3 regions of the Mesorhizobium sp. LCM 4577 genome follow, and region 1 is predicted to be linked to each of the others. Evidence: riboswitches for the same ligand, from Rfam matches in the RefSeq annotation. Region 1 holds a riboswitch; each other region holds the start of a gene.
The links. A riboswitch is a leader RNA that binds a small molecule or an ion and turns the genes downstream of it on or off. The one in region 1 is predicted to bind thiamine pyrophosphate.
Positions count from the first base shown of each region.

Region 2: linked by a shared signal. The riboswitch ahead of thiB (thiamine ABC transporter substrate binding subunit) and the one ahead of thiC (phosphomethylpyrimidine synthase ThiC) in region 1 are both predicted to bind thiamine pyrophosphate.
Region 3: linked by a shared signal. The riboswitch ahead of LCM4577_RS09255 (YkoF family thiamine/hydroxymethylpyrimidine-binding protein) and the one ahead of thiC (phosphomethylpyrimidine synthase ThiC) in region 1 are both predicted to bind thiamine pyrophosphate.

Region 1 is NZ_MDDU01000017.1:59,009-62,275, reverse strand. It holds gene thiO (glycine oxidase ThiO) at 1-170, opposite strand, end outside; gene thiC (phosphomethylpyrimidine synthase ThiC) at 174-2,018, opposite strand; TPP riboswitch at 2,122-2,237, opposite strand; gene LCM4577_RS19410 (hypothetical protein) at 2,443-3,027, opposite strand.
Region 2 is NZ_MDDU01000007.1:112,963-116,229, reverse strand. It holds gene thiP (thiamine/thiamine pyrophosphate ABC transporter permease) at 1-507, opposite strand, end outside; gene thiB (thiamine ABC transporter substrate binding subunit) at 729-1,730, opposite strand; TPP riboswitch at 1,783-1,888, opposite strand; gene LCM4577_RS12100 (thiamine diphosphokinase) at 2,026-2,670, shown strand; gene LCM4577_RS12095 (ABC-F family ATP-binding cassette domain-containing protein) at 2,672-3,267, shown strand, end outside.
Region 3 is NZ_MDDU01000004.1:162,489-165,755, forward strand. It holds gene LCM4577_RS09250 (ABC transporter permease) at 1-616, opposite strand, end outside; gene LCM4577_RS09255 (YkoF family thiamine/hydroxymethylpyrimidine-binding protein) at 804-1,412, opposite strand; TPP riboswitch at 1,403-1,515, opposite strand; gene LCM4577_RS09260 (hypothetical protein) at 1,723-2,067, shown strand; gene LCM4577_RS09265 (hypothetical protein) at 2,223-2,432, shown strand; gene LCM4577_RS09270 (DUF2934 domain-containing protein) at 2,661-2,891, opposite strand; gene LCM4577_RS09275 (hypothetical protein) at 2,998-3,207, opposite strand.

The DNA.
Region 1 (3,267 bases):
GCGCTTTCGCCTTCGCACCAGGGGGCGAGCATGCCGCCGGCGAGCCAGGAGGCATTGCCGCCTATCCGGCTGCGAATTTCGGCAACCGTGACCGACGCACCACGCGCGGCCAATTCATGGGCGGCGGTGAGGCCTGCCACACCGGCGCCTTTGACAAGGACGCGGCACATGGCTCAGTGCCTCTCCTGGTCTTTCTGCGCCAAAGCCTGTTCTTCCGCTCCGGGCGTTTCGACCGGCATGTAGAGATCGCCGCCTGCGCGATATTTCTGCGCCATTGCCGCCATCCCCTCCTTCTGCGCTTCCGCGCGAATGTCGTGGGAGATGCGCATGGAGCAGAATTTCGGCCCGCACATCGAGCAGAAATGGGCCAGCTTGTGCGCCTCCTTGGGCAAGGTCTCGTCATGGAGCGAGCGCGCCGTCTCGGGATCGAGCGACAGGTTGAACTGGTCTTCCCAGCGGAACTCGAACCGTGCCCGCGAAAGCGCGTCGTCGCGGATCTTCGCCGCGGGATGCCCCTTGGCAAGGTCGGCGGCGTGCGCGGCGATCTTGTAGGTGATGACGCCGGTCTTGACGTCATTGCGATCCGGCAGGCCGAGATGTTCCTTCGGCGTCACGTAGCAGAGCATGGCCGTGCCGAACCAGCCGATCATGGCGGCGCCGATGCCGGACGTAATGTGGTCGTAGCCCGGCGCTATGTCCGTCGTCAGCGGCCCCAGCGTGTAGAAGGGCGCCTCGCCGCAGACGGCGAGCTGCTTGTCCATGTTCTGCTTGATCTTGTGCATCGGAACATGGCCAGGGCCTTCGATCATCACCTGGCAGTCCTTTGCCCAGGCGATTTTCGTCAGTTCGCCAAGCGTCTCCAGCTCGGCGAATTGGGCTTGGTCATTGGCATCGGCGATCGAGCCGGGACGAAGGCCGTCGCCGAGCGAGAAGGAGACGTCGTAGGCTCTGGCAATGTCGCAGATCTCGTCGAAATGCTCGTAAAGGAAACTCTCGCGGTGATGGTGCAGGCACCATTTCGCCATGATCGAGCCGCCCCTGCTGACGATGCCGGTAACCCGGCCGACGGTGAGCGGGATGTAATGCAGCCGCACGCCGGCATGGATGGTGAAATAGTCGACGCCCTGCTCGGCCTGCTCGATCAGCGTGTCGCGATAGACTTCCCAACTCAGATCCTCGGCGACACCGCCCACCTTCTCCAGCGCTTGGTAAAGCGGCACCGTGCCGATCGGCACCGGGGCGTTGCGCACGATCCATTCGCGAATGTTGTGGATGTTGCGGCCCGTCGACAGATCCATGACCGTGTCGGCGCCCCAGCGGATCGCCCAGACCATCTTTTCGACCTCTTCGGCCATCGAGGACGTGACGGCGGAATTGCCGATATTGGCGTTGATCTTCACCAGGAAATTGCGGCCGATGATCATCGGCTCGCTCTCGGGATGGTTTATGTTGGCGGGGATGATCGCGCGGCCGCGCGCCACCTCGTCGCGTACGAATTCCGGCGTGACGAAATCCGGTATCGATGCGCCGAACGCCTCGCCGTCCCGTTGCAGCCCGTTCCGCATGATCTCCCGGCCGAGGTTTTCGCGGATGGCAACGAATTCCATTTCGGGCGTGATGATCCCGGCGCGCGCATAGGCAAGCTGCGTTACCGCCTTGCCGGCCTTGGCCCGCAGCGGACGGTTGCGGATCGGAAACTCCCGCGTCAGGCGCTCTCCTGCCGCAAATCCGTTGTCCTCCGGCCTGACATGGCGGCCGTCATAGGATTCGACATCGCCACGCGCCACGATCCAGTCTTGCCGAACGCGGGCAAGACCCCTTTCGATATCCGTTTCAATCGCGGGATCGGTATAGGGGCCTGATGGATCATAGACCGTCACCGGCGGCTCGCCGGCAGTTGGGTGAACGGCGATCTCGCGCATCGGGACCTTGATCTGCGGATGGCGGGCGCCGGATTTGTGGATCTTCCGCGACGCCGGCAGCGGTCCGGTCGATACGGTGGGGGTCAAGGCATTCATTTGAGGCTCCTTTGCTCGTTGCATTGGAGACCCAGTTCTGTGCCGGAAGGATGAAAAGACGCTTCGGTTTACCTGCCGAGACAGGTCTTCGGGCATGAACTCCCGTAAAGCGCTTGCACCGTCCCTACGCCAGTATGAACTGGATCAGGTTCAACGGGTCACTGCGCCGCAAAGCCAGCAGTATCTCAGCCCCTTGCCGGGACTCCCCTGGTGAATGCTTGCGAATTGACCGGGCCAGCGCCGCTTTGTCAAGCGCCTTCAGGCAGCGGGCAGACCGCGGCGCTGATCGGCTGCTGATCAAACTGCGGGAAAAGTTCGCGCATAAGGCGGCGACAAATCGCGCGCACGAGTAGAGGGCGGGGAAGGGATAAGAAGATTGTCAAATCACCGGACTGAAAGTTCGGTGCTTGCGATGATCACGCCTTCAATCGGCACCAAAGGTTTGCGCGTAGATCTCCTCGATCCGCTCTGCCTCGTCATTCGTCAGCGCGGCGAATTCCTTTTCGCGGGCGCGGTTCGATAGCTGGCCGCCGTTCTGGTAGAGGAAACGGAAGAGCAGATCGATCAGCCGCTCGGGCATGTCGATAAAGGCATCCACATGTTGCCGGAACTGATCGTAGCGCTGCAGAAACGCGGTTTCGTTGGGAAGATCCCGTTCGATGGTTCGTGGAACGCAGGCATAGAGGAATTCGGCGTGCGGGCGCCGCCGCCATGAAAATTGGGCTCTTCTCTCGAATTCCTGTTCAAACCGGCCAGGGACTATGAAAAATGAACCTACTCCCTGAAAATTGATGCTCCAAGCCAGACTTTGCCGAAAATGGATTCTAGAACCTTCCTGAGATCTGCGTGTTTCGCCCGGGTCGCTGGCCAAGGAATGGAGCCTTTCGTTTGCCGACATCGAATTCGTGAATGCCAAGCCGGTCGGTTCGAGGCTCGGACTGGCGGTGCAGCCGAAGTTTTTCGCAGCCTTCGCATATTTCGCCACCTCGACGGCTGAGGTTCCCGGCAAAGCGGTTTCCTACCTGACTGACCGCCTAGCGTTGGCGAGACCGATTTTGACGGTCACGATTTTTCAGGGCGCTCGGGACGTCGCCATTGCCCGGAAATACTGCGTCATCTGGGTTGTCGGCGCATCTCGGTCGGGTCGGCCCGCAGGTGGATTTCCGTGCTTTGGAGGCTGGCGCGTCCGAGCCAGAGCGAGACCTTACGGACATCCCGGTCGCCTGCAGCGTGTGCATGGCACAGGTGT
Region 2 (3,267 bases), on a different contig from region 1:
TCGCCACTGGTCGGCGGGAATGGTGCCCAGCGACTCCAGGAACAGGCGCGTCGCCAAGGGCAGGTTGAAGAAGACATGCGCGACCAGGATGCCGGAGAGGCCGTAGATGCCGGGCCATTCTCCGCCGCCAAGCCCGGCGAAGACGCCGGCAAAGTACCCGGCGCGACCGTAGAGCGCCAATATGCCGAGCGCGGCGACGATTGCCGGCAATGCCAGCGGCACGGTGAACAGTTGCAGGATCAGTCGGCGGCCGGGAAAGGCTGGATGCCGGGACAAGGCGCGCGCCACGAGCAGCGCCGGCGCGACCGACAGGAGCGTCGAGAGAGCCGCCTGCCAAAGCGTGAAGCGGGCGACGCGAAAGAGATAGCTGTCGAAGGCGGCGGCAGCGCCGGAGAGGTCATGCGCGCCTTCGATGGCGAGGCCGGCGAAGGCGCCGCCGATGAGGATGGCGATTGCTGCAAGAGCGATGACGCCAGCGGTTATGCGGGAGTCACGCGTGGCGTGCACGCTGCACCTTGTTGAGATTCAGCGAACGCCGCGTTCCTTCGCGCCCCCCTCTGGCCTGCCGGCCATCTCCCCCTCTAGGGGGGAGATTAGCAGCTTCGACGCCCCGCTTAGTCCTGCAGCATTGGAGATTGGCGAAAGTCGGCGTGACAGCCAATCTCCCCCCTTGAGGGGGAGATGTCCGGCAGGACAGAGAGGGGGGCCTTGGCGCAAGCATCGCAGCCCTACTTGCTCATCACCGCCAGCCACTCATCCACCCAGGCCTTGCGGTTGGCCGCCACTTCCTCAGGACTGAACAGCAAGGTCTTGGTCGGCTTCACCAGCTTGTCGAAGGCCGGGTTGAGCGGCTTGTCGGTCTTGCCGGCCGGGAACATCCAGTTGGTCTCCGGAATGACGTCCTGGAACTTCGGTCCGGTCATGAAGGCGATGAATTTCTGCGCCAGCGGGTTCTTCGCGCCGGCCGTGGTGATGCCGGCAACCTCGATCTGCAGGTATTCGCCCTCCTCGAAGGAGGCCGCCTGGTAGCGCTCGGTGTTCTCGGCCACCATGTGGTAGGCCGGCGAGGTGGTGTAGGAGAGCACCATCGGAGCCTCGCCCTTGGTGAACAGGCCATAGGCCTCGCTCCAGCCCGGCGTCACCGTCAGGACCTTGGTCTTGAGCTTGGCCCAGGCTTCCGGCGCCTTGTCGCCATAGACAGACTTCACCCACAAAAGCAGGCCAAGGCCGGGCGTCGAGGTGCGCGGATCCTGGATGACGATCTTGTCGGTGCCGCTGCCTTCCACCAGCTCCTTCAGGCTCTTCGGCGGGACTTTCAGCTTCTGCGTGTCGTAGACGACGGCGAAATAGCCATAGTCGAAGGGCACGAAAGTGTCGTCGCTCCAGCCTCCGGGCACATTGATCCCGGAGACTTCGCCATGCGGCGCGAAGAGGCCGCTCGCCTTCGCGTCCGCCGTCAGATTGGTGTCGAGGCCAAGCACGACATCGGCTTTGGTGCCGGCGCCTTCGAGCTTGACGCGGTTGAGCAGCGCCACACCGTCGGCCACCGAGACGAATTCGAGATCGCAGCCGCATTCGGCCTCGAATTCCTTCTTCACGGCCGGTCCGGGTCCCCAATCGGCGGTGAAGCTTTCATAAGTATAGACGGTGAGCTTGTCCTTGGCCTYGGCAGGCGCGACGCCCGCCAGAAGCGCAACAAGGCCGGTTGCGAGAATGAGATTGGACAGCATTGCGCGCATCGGCGCCTCCTTCGTTCGAGTGACAAGGAATTGAGGCGCCGGATGGTCCGAAACGTCTAATCCCTCCGCCGGTACAAACCGGATCAGGTTCAGCGGGTTGGCTTGATCGCCTCTCAGCCGGATCACGTCCGGCACCCCGTTAGAGCGTTTCGACAGATAGGCCCGGCCGAAGCGGCGCGCAAGCGGAAGTTTTGCCGGGCAGCTAATGTTCGCCGGCAGGGTTCGCAACCGAAGCGCACTGCATCCGGCTTCCGTTTCGCCCGGTGGGCTGGTAAGGGCGACGCCCATGGGCACATTCACCATCCTGCTTGGCGGCGAACTCATCCGCACGCCCCGGCTCGAACGCCAGATCACTGGCTCGCGCGTCATCGCCGCCGACGCCGGCATCGGCCATGCCCGCTTGCTGGATATCGTCCCGGAACTCTGGGTTGGCGATTTCGATTCGGTGCCGGCCAACCTGCCGGATGATCTCGCCGCCGTTCCGCGAAAAGTCTTCCCGGCCGAGAAGGACATGACCGACGGAGAGCTCGCCATAGCGGAAGCGCTTCAGCGCGGCGCCACCAGCCTGGTGCTGGCCGGAGCCTTTGGCGGCAAGCGCGCCGACCATGCCGTCCTGCATCTGGCGCTGGCCGTGCGGCTGGCCGCCGCCGGCACGCGGGTGCTGCTGACGAGCGGCGCGCAGGAAGGCGTTCCGATCCTGCCCGGCAAATCGAGCTTCGACTATGATGAGGGCACCTTGTTTTCGGTGCTCGGCTTCTCCGAGCTTGGCGGCCTGACTGTGACCGGCGCCAAATGGCCGCTCGACCGCGTCGAGGTGGCGTTCGGCTCCTCGCTCACTATATCAAACGAGGTCAAAGGGCGGCTCGGCATCGCGCTGGAGCGCGGCCGGGCGCTGCTTCTGGCCCACCCTTATCCTCTTCCAGAAAGCTGATATGGCGCCGCCACTCCTCAACCTCGACGGCATTAAACTGACCTTCGGCGGCACGCCGCTGCTCGACGGCGCGGCGCTCAGCGCATCCGCCGGCGAGAAGATCGCGCTGGTCGGCCGCAATGGCTCGGGCAAGTCGACGCTGCTCAAGATCGCCGCCGGCATGATCGAGCCGCAGGACGGCGAGGTCTTCCGCCAACCCTCGGCCACGGTCCGCTATCTGCCGCAGATGCCCGACATGGACGGTTTCGCCAGCGTGCGCGCCTATGTCGAAGCCGGCCTCGGCCCGGCCGACGATCCGCATCGCGCCACCTATCTGATGGAACATCTCGGCCTCACCGGCGAGGAGCGGCCGAACGATCTTTCAGGCGGCGAGGCGCGCCGCGCTGCGCTAGCCCGTGTCATGGCGCCCGAGCCCGACATCCTTTTGCTCGACGAGCCGACCAACCATCTCGATCTCTCGGTCATCGAGTGGCTGGAAGAAGAGCTTGCCCGCACCTCTTCCGCGGTGATCCTGATCTCGCACGACCGCCGCTTTCTCGAGCGCGTCTCGCGCGCCACCGTCTGGCTCGACCGCGGCCAGACGCGGCGCCTGGACAA
Region 3 (3,267 bases), on a different contig from region 1:
GGTCGGGCCGGAAATTGTTCTTGGCGCTGAGCATGTAGATACCCAGCCCCTTCGCCGCGCCCGCATATTCGGCGAAGATCGCGCCCACCACCGCATAGGTGATGGAGATCCTCAGGCCCGCGAAGAAATAGGGCAGCGCCGACGGCAGCCGCGCGAGCCAAAAGATGCGCCAGCGCCCTGCCCCCATGGCGGCGAGCAGCTGGCTGATTTCGGTGCTCGTGGCGGCGTAGCCCTCGACCAGCGCCACCATCATCGGGAAGAAGGTGACCAAAGCCACGAGCAGTATCTTCGGCAACAGCCCGAAGCCGAACCACAACACCACCAGCGGCGCGATCGCCACCAGCGGCAAGGTCTGACTGGCGATCAGCAGCGGGAACAGCGCCCGGCGCAGGGGGGCCAAAAAATCGACCAGCGCCGAGAGGATGAAGGCTGCGACGAGAGAGAAGGCGAAGCCGGCCAGCGTGGCGCGGATGGTGGGCAGCGTGTTGTCGGCCAGTGCCGCGCGATTCTCCCAGGCTTGCGCCAGCACGCGGGACGGCGCGGGGAGCACAGTAGGGGCTATGCCGCCGAAGCGGGCGTAGAGCTCCCAGGCGGTGAGGAAAAGGGCGAAAGCCAGTGCGGCGGGGAAGAAATTAGCGAAGGTTCGCGTGAAGGTTAATCTCTCCCCTTGCGCGGGAGATTGGCCGTCGCGACCGCTTTCGCCAATCGTCGAAAGTTCTCTCGACGAAGCGCCCTCTCCCCCGCGCAARGGATCGTACCAAACAGCCACGACATCTACCTCGACAGCTCGAGCTTGCGCGGGCTCAAACCGCGGTCGGGCTGTTCGCCGAAATCGTTATGTCGAGCGTCACATGCCCGGCGCCAGGGCCGAAGCGGCAGAACGCCTCGTTCAGCGTGGCGAACACCGCGCCGGCGTCGCCGCGCAGCTTGGTGCAGAAATGCTTCGAGCGCTCGAAGACGCCGGACTGTTTCAGGAAGTCGATGCAGCCATAGATCTCGTCCATGTGGTCACCGGTGCCCATCACATAGAGCGAGAACTGCGCCGCCACCGCCTGGCTGGTCGAGGGTGTCGCATGCACGGCACTGAGCGCGGCCGCCTTGCGTTCCTCGAGCGGGATCGCCGGGCCGCCGATCTCGTCGGAGCGGCAGATCGGGTCGTCCGGCTCGCCGGGGCAGCCGCGCGAGACCGCGGCCGACAGCACGCAATGATTACCGCTTTTGGCGGCCGCCACGAACAGGTCACGCATTGCGGGAAACAGCACTTCGGGCGGCCCGACCAGCAGCGTTGAAATGTCGTCGGTCTCGATCCYCAGCCTGTCGCGGTAAGGGTCGAGCGCACCGAGCGCGCCAAGGATGACGCCGACGAAATCGTCGGCCATGGGATAAAGGGAAATCTGTGCGCCGGAAAACATGGCCCGCCTCGCTCCGCTGGTATTATCCAGATCAGCTTTAGGGTCCGGAGGCTTGCCGCCACCATCTCAGCCCCGACCGTACGGAGCACCCCTGTGGATGGCCGGTTAAAGCACTGTTCGAGCGAAAGGGGAAGCGTTTTTTTGCAGAGCCAATTGGGCGGGGAGCCTCATCTCCCCCGAAGGGGAGATGGCCGGTTATGAGATTTTCGCGGATTCTTTATAGCCGCTTTATCGTTCAAATTGTACGAATCGCGCTTGCTTACTTTTCGTACATAAAGTACGATACTTCCCTTCTTTTGAGGGGACTTGCTTGGACACCGCGAACCATGCCGCTTTCGCCGACCTCTCCCGCCCCTTGCTGTCGCCACTGCCGCTCGCCGAGCGCGAACGTCTTGCCGGCGCATGGCGCATGGCCAGCCAGGACATCGCCGACGACATCCGCTTCATCCGGCAATATCTGAAAGTGATCGCCGAGAAGGACGAGCGGCTTTCGACCGGCACGCTGGTGCATGGCCGCGCCTATGTCGAGGCCTGCGCGGCCTGGCTGCCGGAGACTGTGGCGCGATATTCGCGCAATCTGAGGCTGATCAGCGAATGCGAAAGCGCGATGACGGCGGCGGGGATAAGGTTTGCCCGGTCGAGCGATGCGTGGTGAGTCCGGACAATCGCAGCGCTGCAACCCTTAGGCCACCCGTCGCAAAATGCATCGTTTCACACAATTGCCAATTGGTGGACGCGCACGAGCGGCCGGTGGTTAATTCCTCTCAGGCGAAGGAGGGTAAGCCGCATACCAGGGAGGAATTCGTTTTGATGGACCAGCGCATCGACATCGGCATACAGCCCGACGACCAACCCTACGAAGTCACCTCATTCGCCCGGAAGCACGGCCTGACTATCCCCGTCGCGGACGCGGTCCTTTTCGCCAAGGGTCCGTCGCCGTCGCGGGCCGCCTGCGACACGGCCGCGCTGGCTTTCCTGTGCGCGGTCGCGCGATACGCCGGAAAGCAAGGACGGCGGTAGCCCCGCCTACCAGCTGAACTGCAGCCCCGCGCTGCCGCCGACCTGACTGCCGGCGAAGGCAATGCCGAGCGTGCCGGTCAGCCGGCCGCCATGGGCAGTGAGGGGAAGGCTCGGTGCTGCCGATACAGGGCGCCACAAATCGACGTGCCGGGAATCGAAGCGCGAGACACGGCCGCGCCTTCACCTTCCGTGGATCGAATGAGGCTTGGCAGCGGCGGTCGCCGGAGATCAGGCCTTGGCTTTCGGTTTGACCGCCTTTGCCTTGGCGGGGGCCTTGGGTTTGGGCTTCTCGGCCTTGGCGGCGGCCTTCTTCGAACTCTTCGCCTTCGGCTTGCCTGCGGCATCGATCTCGGCGGTCGCCTGATCCCAATGCTCCATGTGGGCGCCCTCGGGCCGGCCGGCCTGCTCCCAGATCTCGTGTGCCCGCTGGCGAATGCGTTCGTGCCTGTCGTCCGTCACTGTCGCCTCCTGATGTTGGGACGGTCCCCGGCGCGAACATTAGCCGAATTTTCACGCGGCGTCTTCGCTATCGCATGCAAGCGATCGACTTTGACGGCAATTTCGCTCAGTGTCCGTCGATGACGACCGCGACGCCCAGATGCGCTGCCTTCTTTGTAATCAATCCGGCCAAATCCGCGTCAGAGCGGTCGGTTCCTGTACGCTGGCGCAGCAGGGAAATTGCCTCTTGCATCGACAGCAGGCCGGTTCTGTGCTCGGCCAGCAGCTTGTCGACCATGGCGGCGACACTCGGCGATTCGACGTGTGGATGATGCATGGCAACGACTCCTCCTCGTTGCCTCCCAAACCCGCTGTTGATCCTACGCCCTATGTCCAC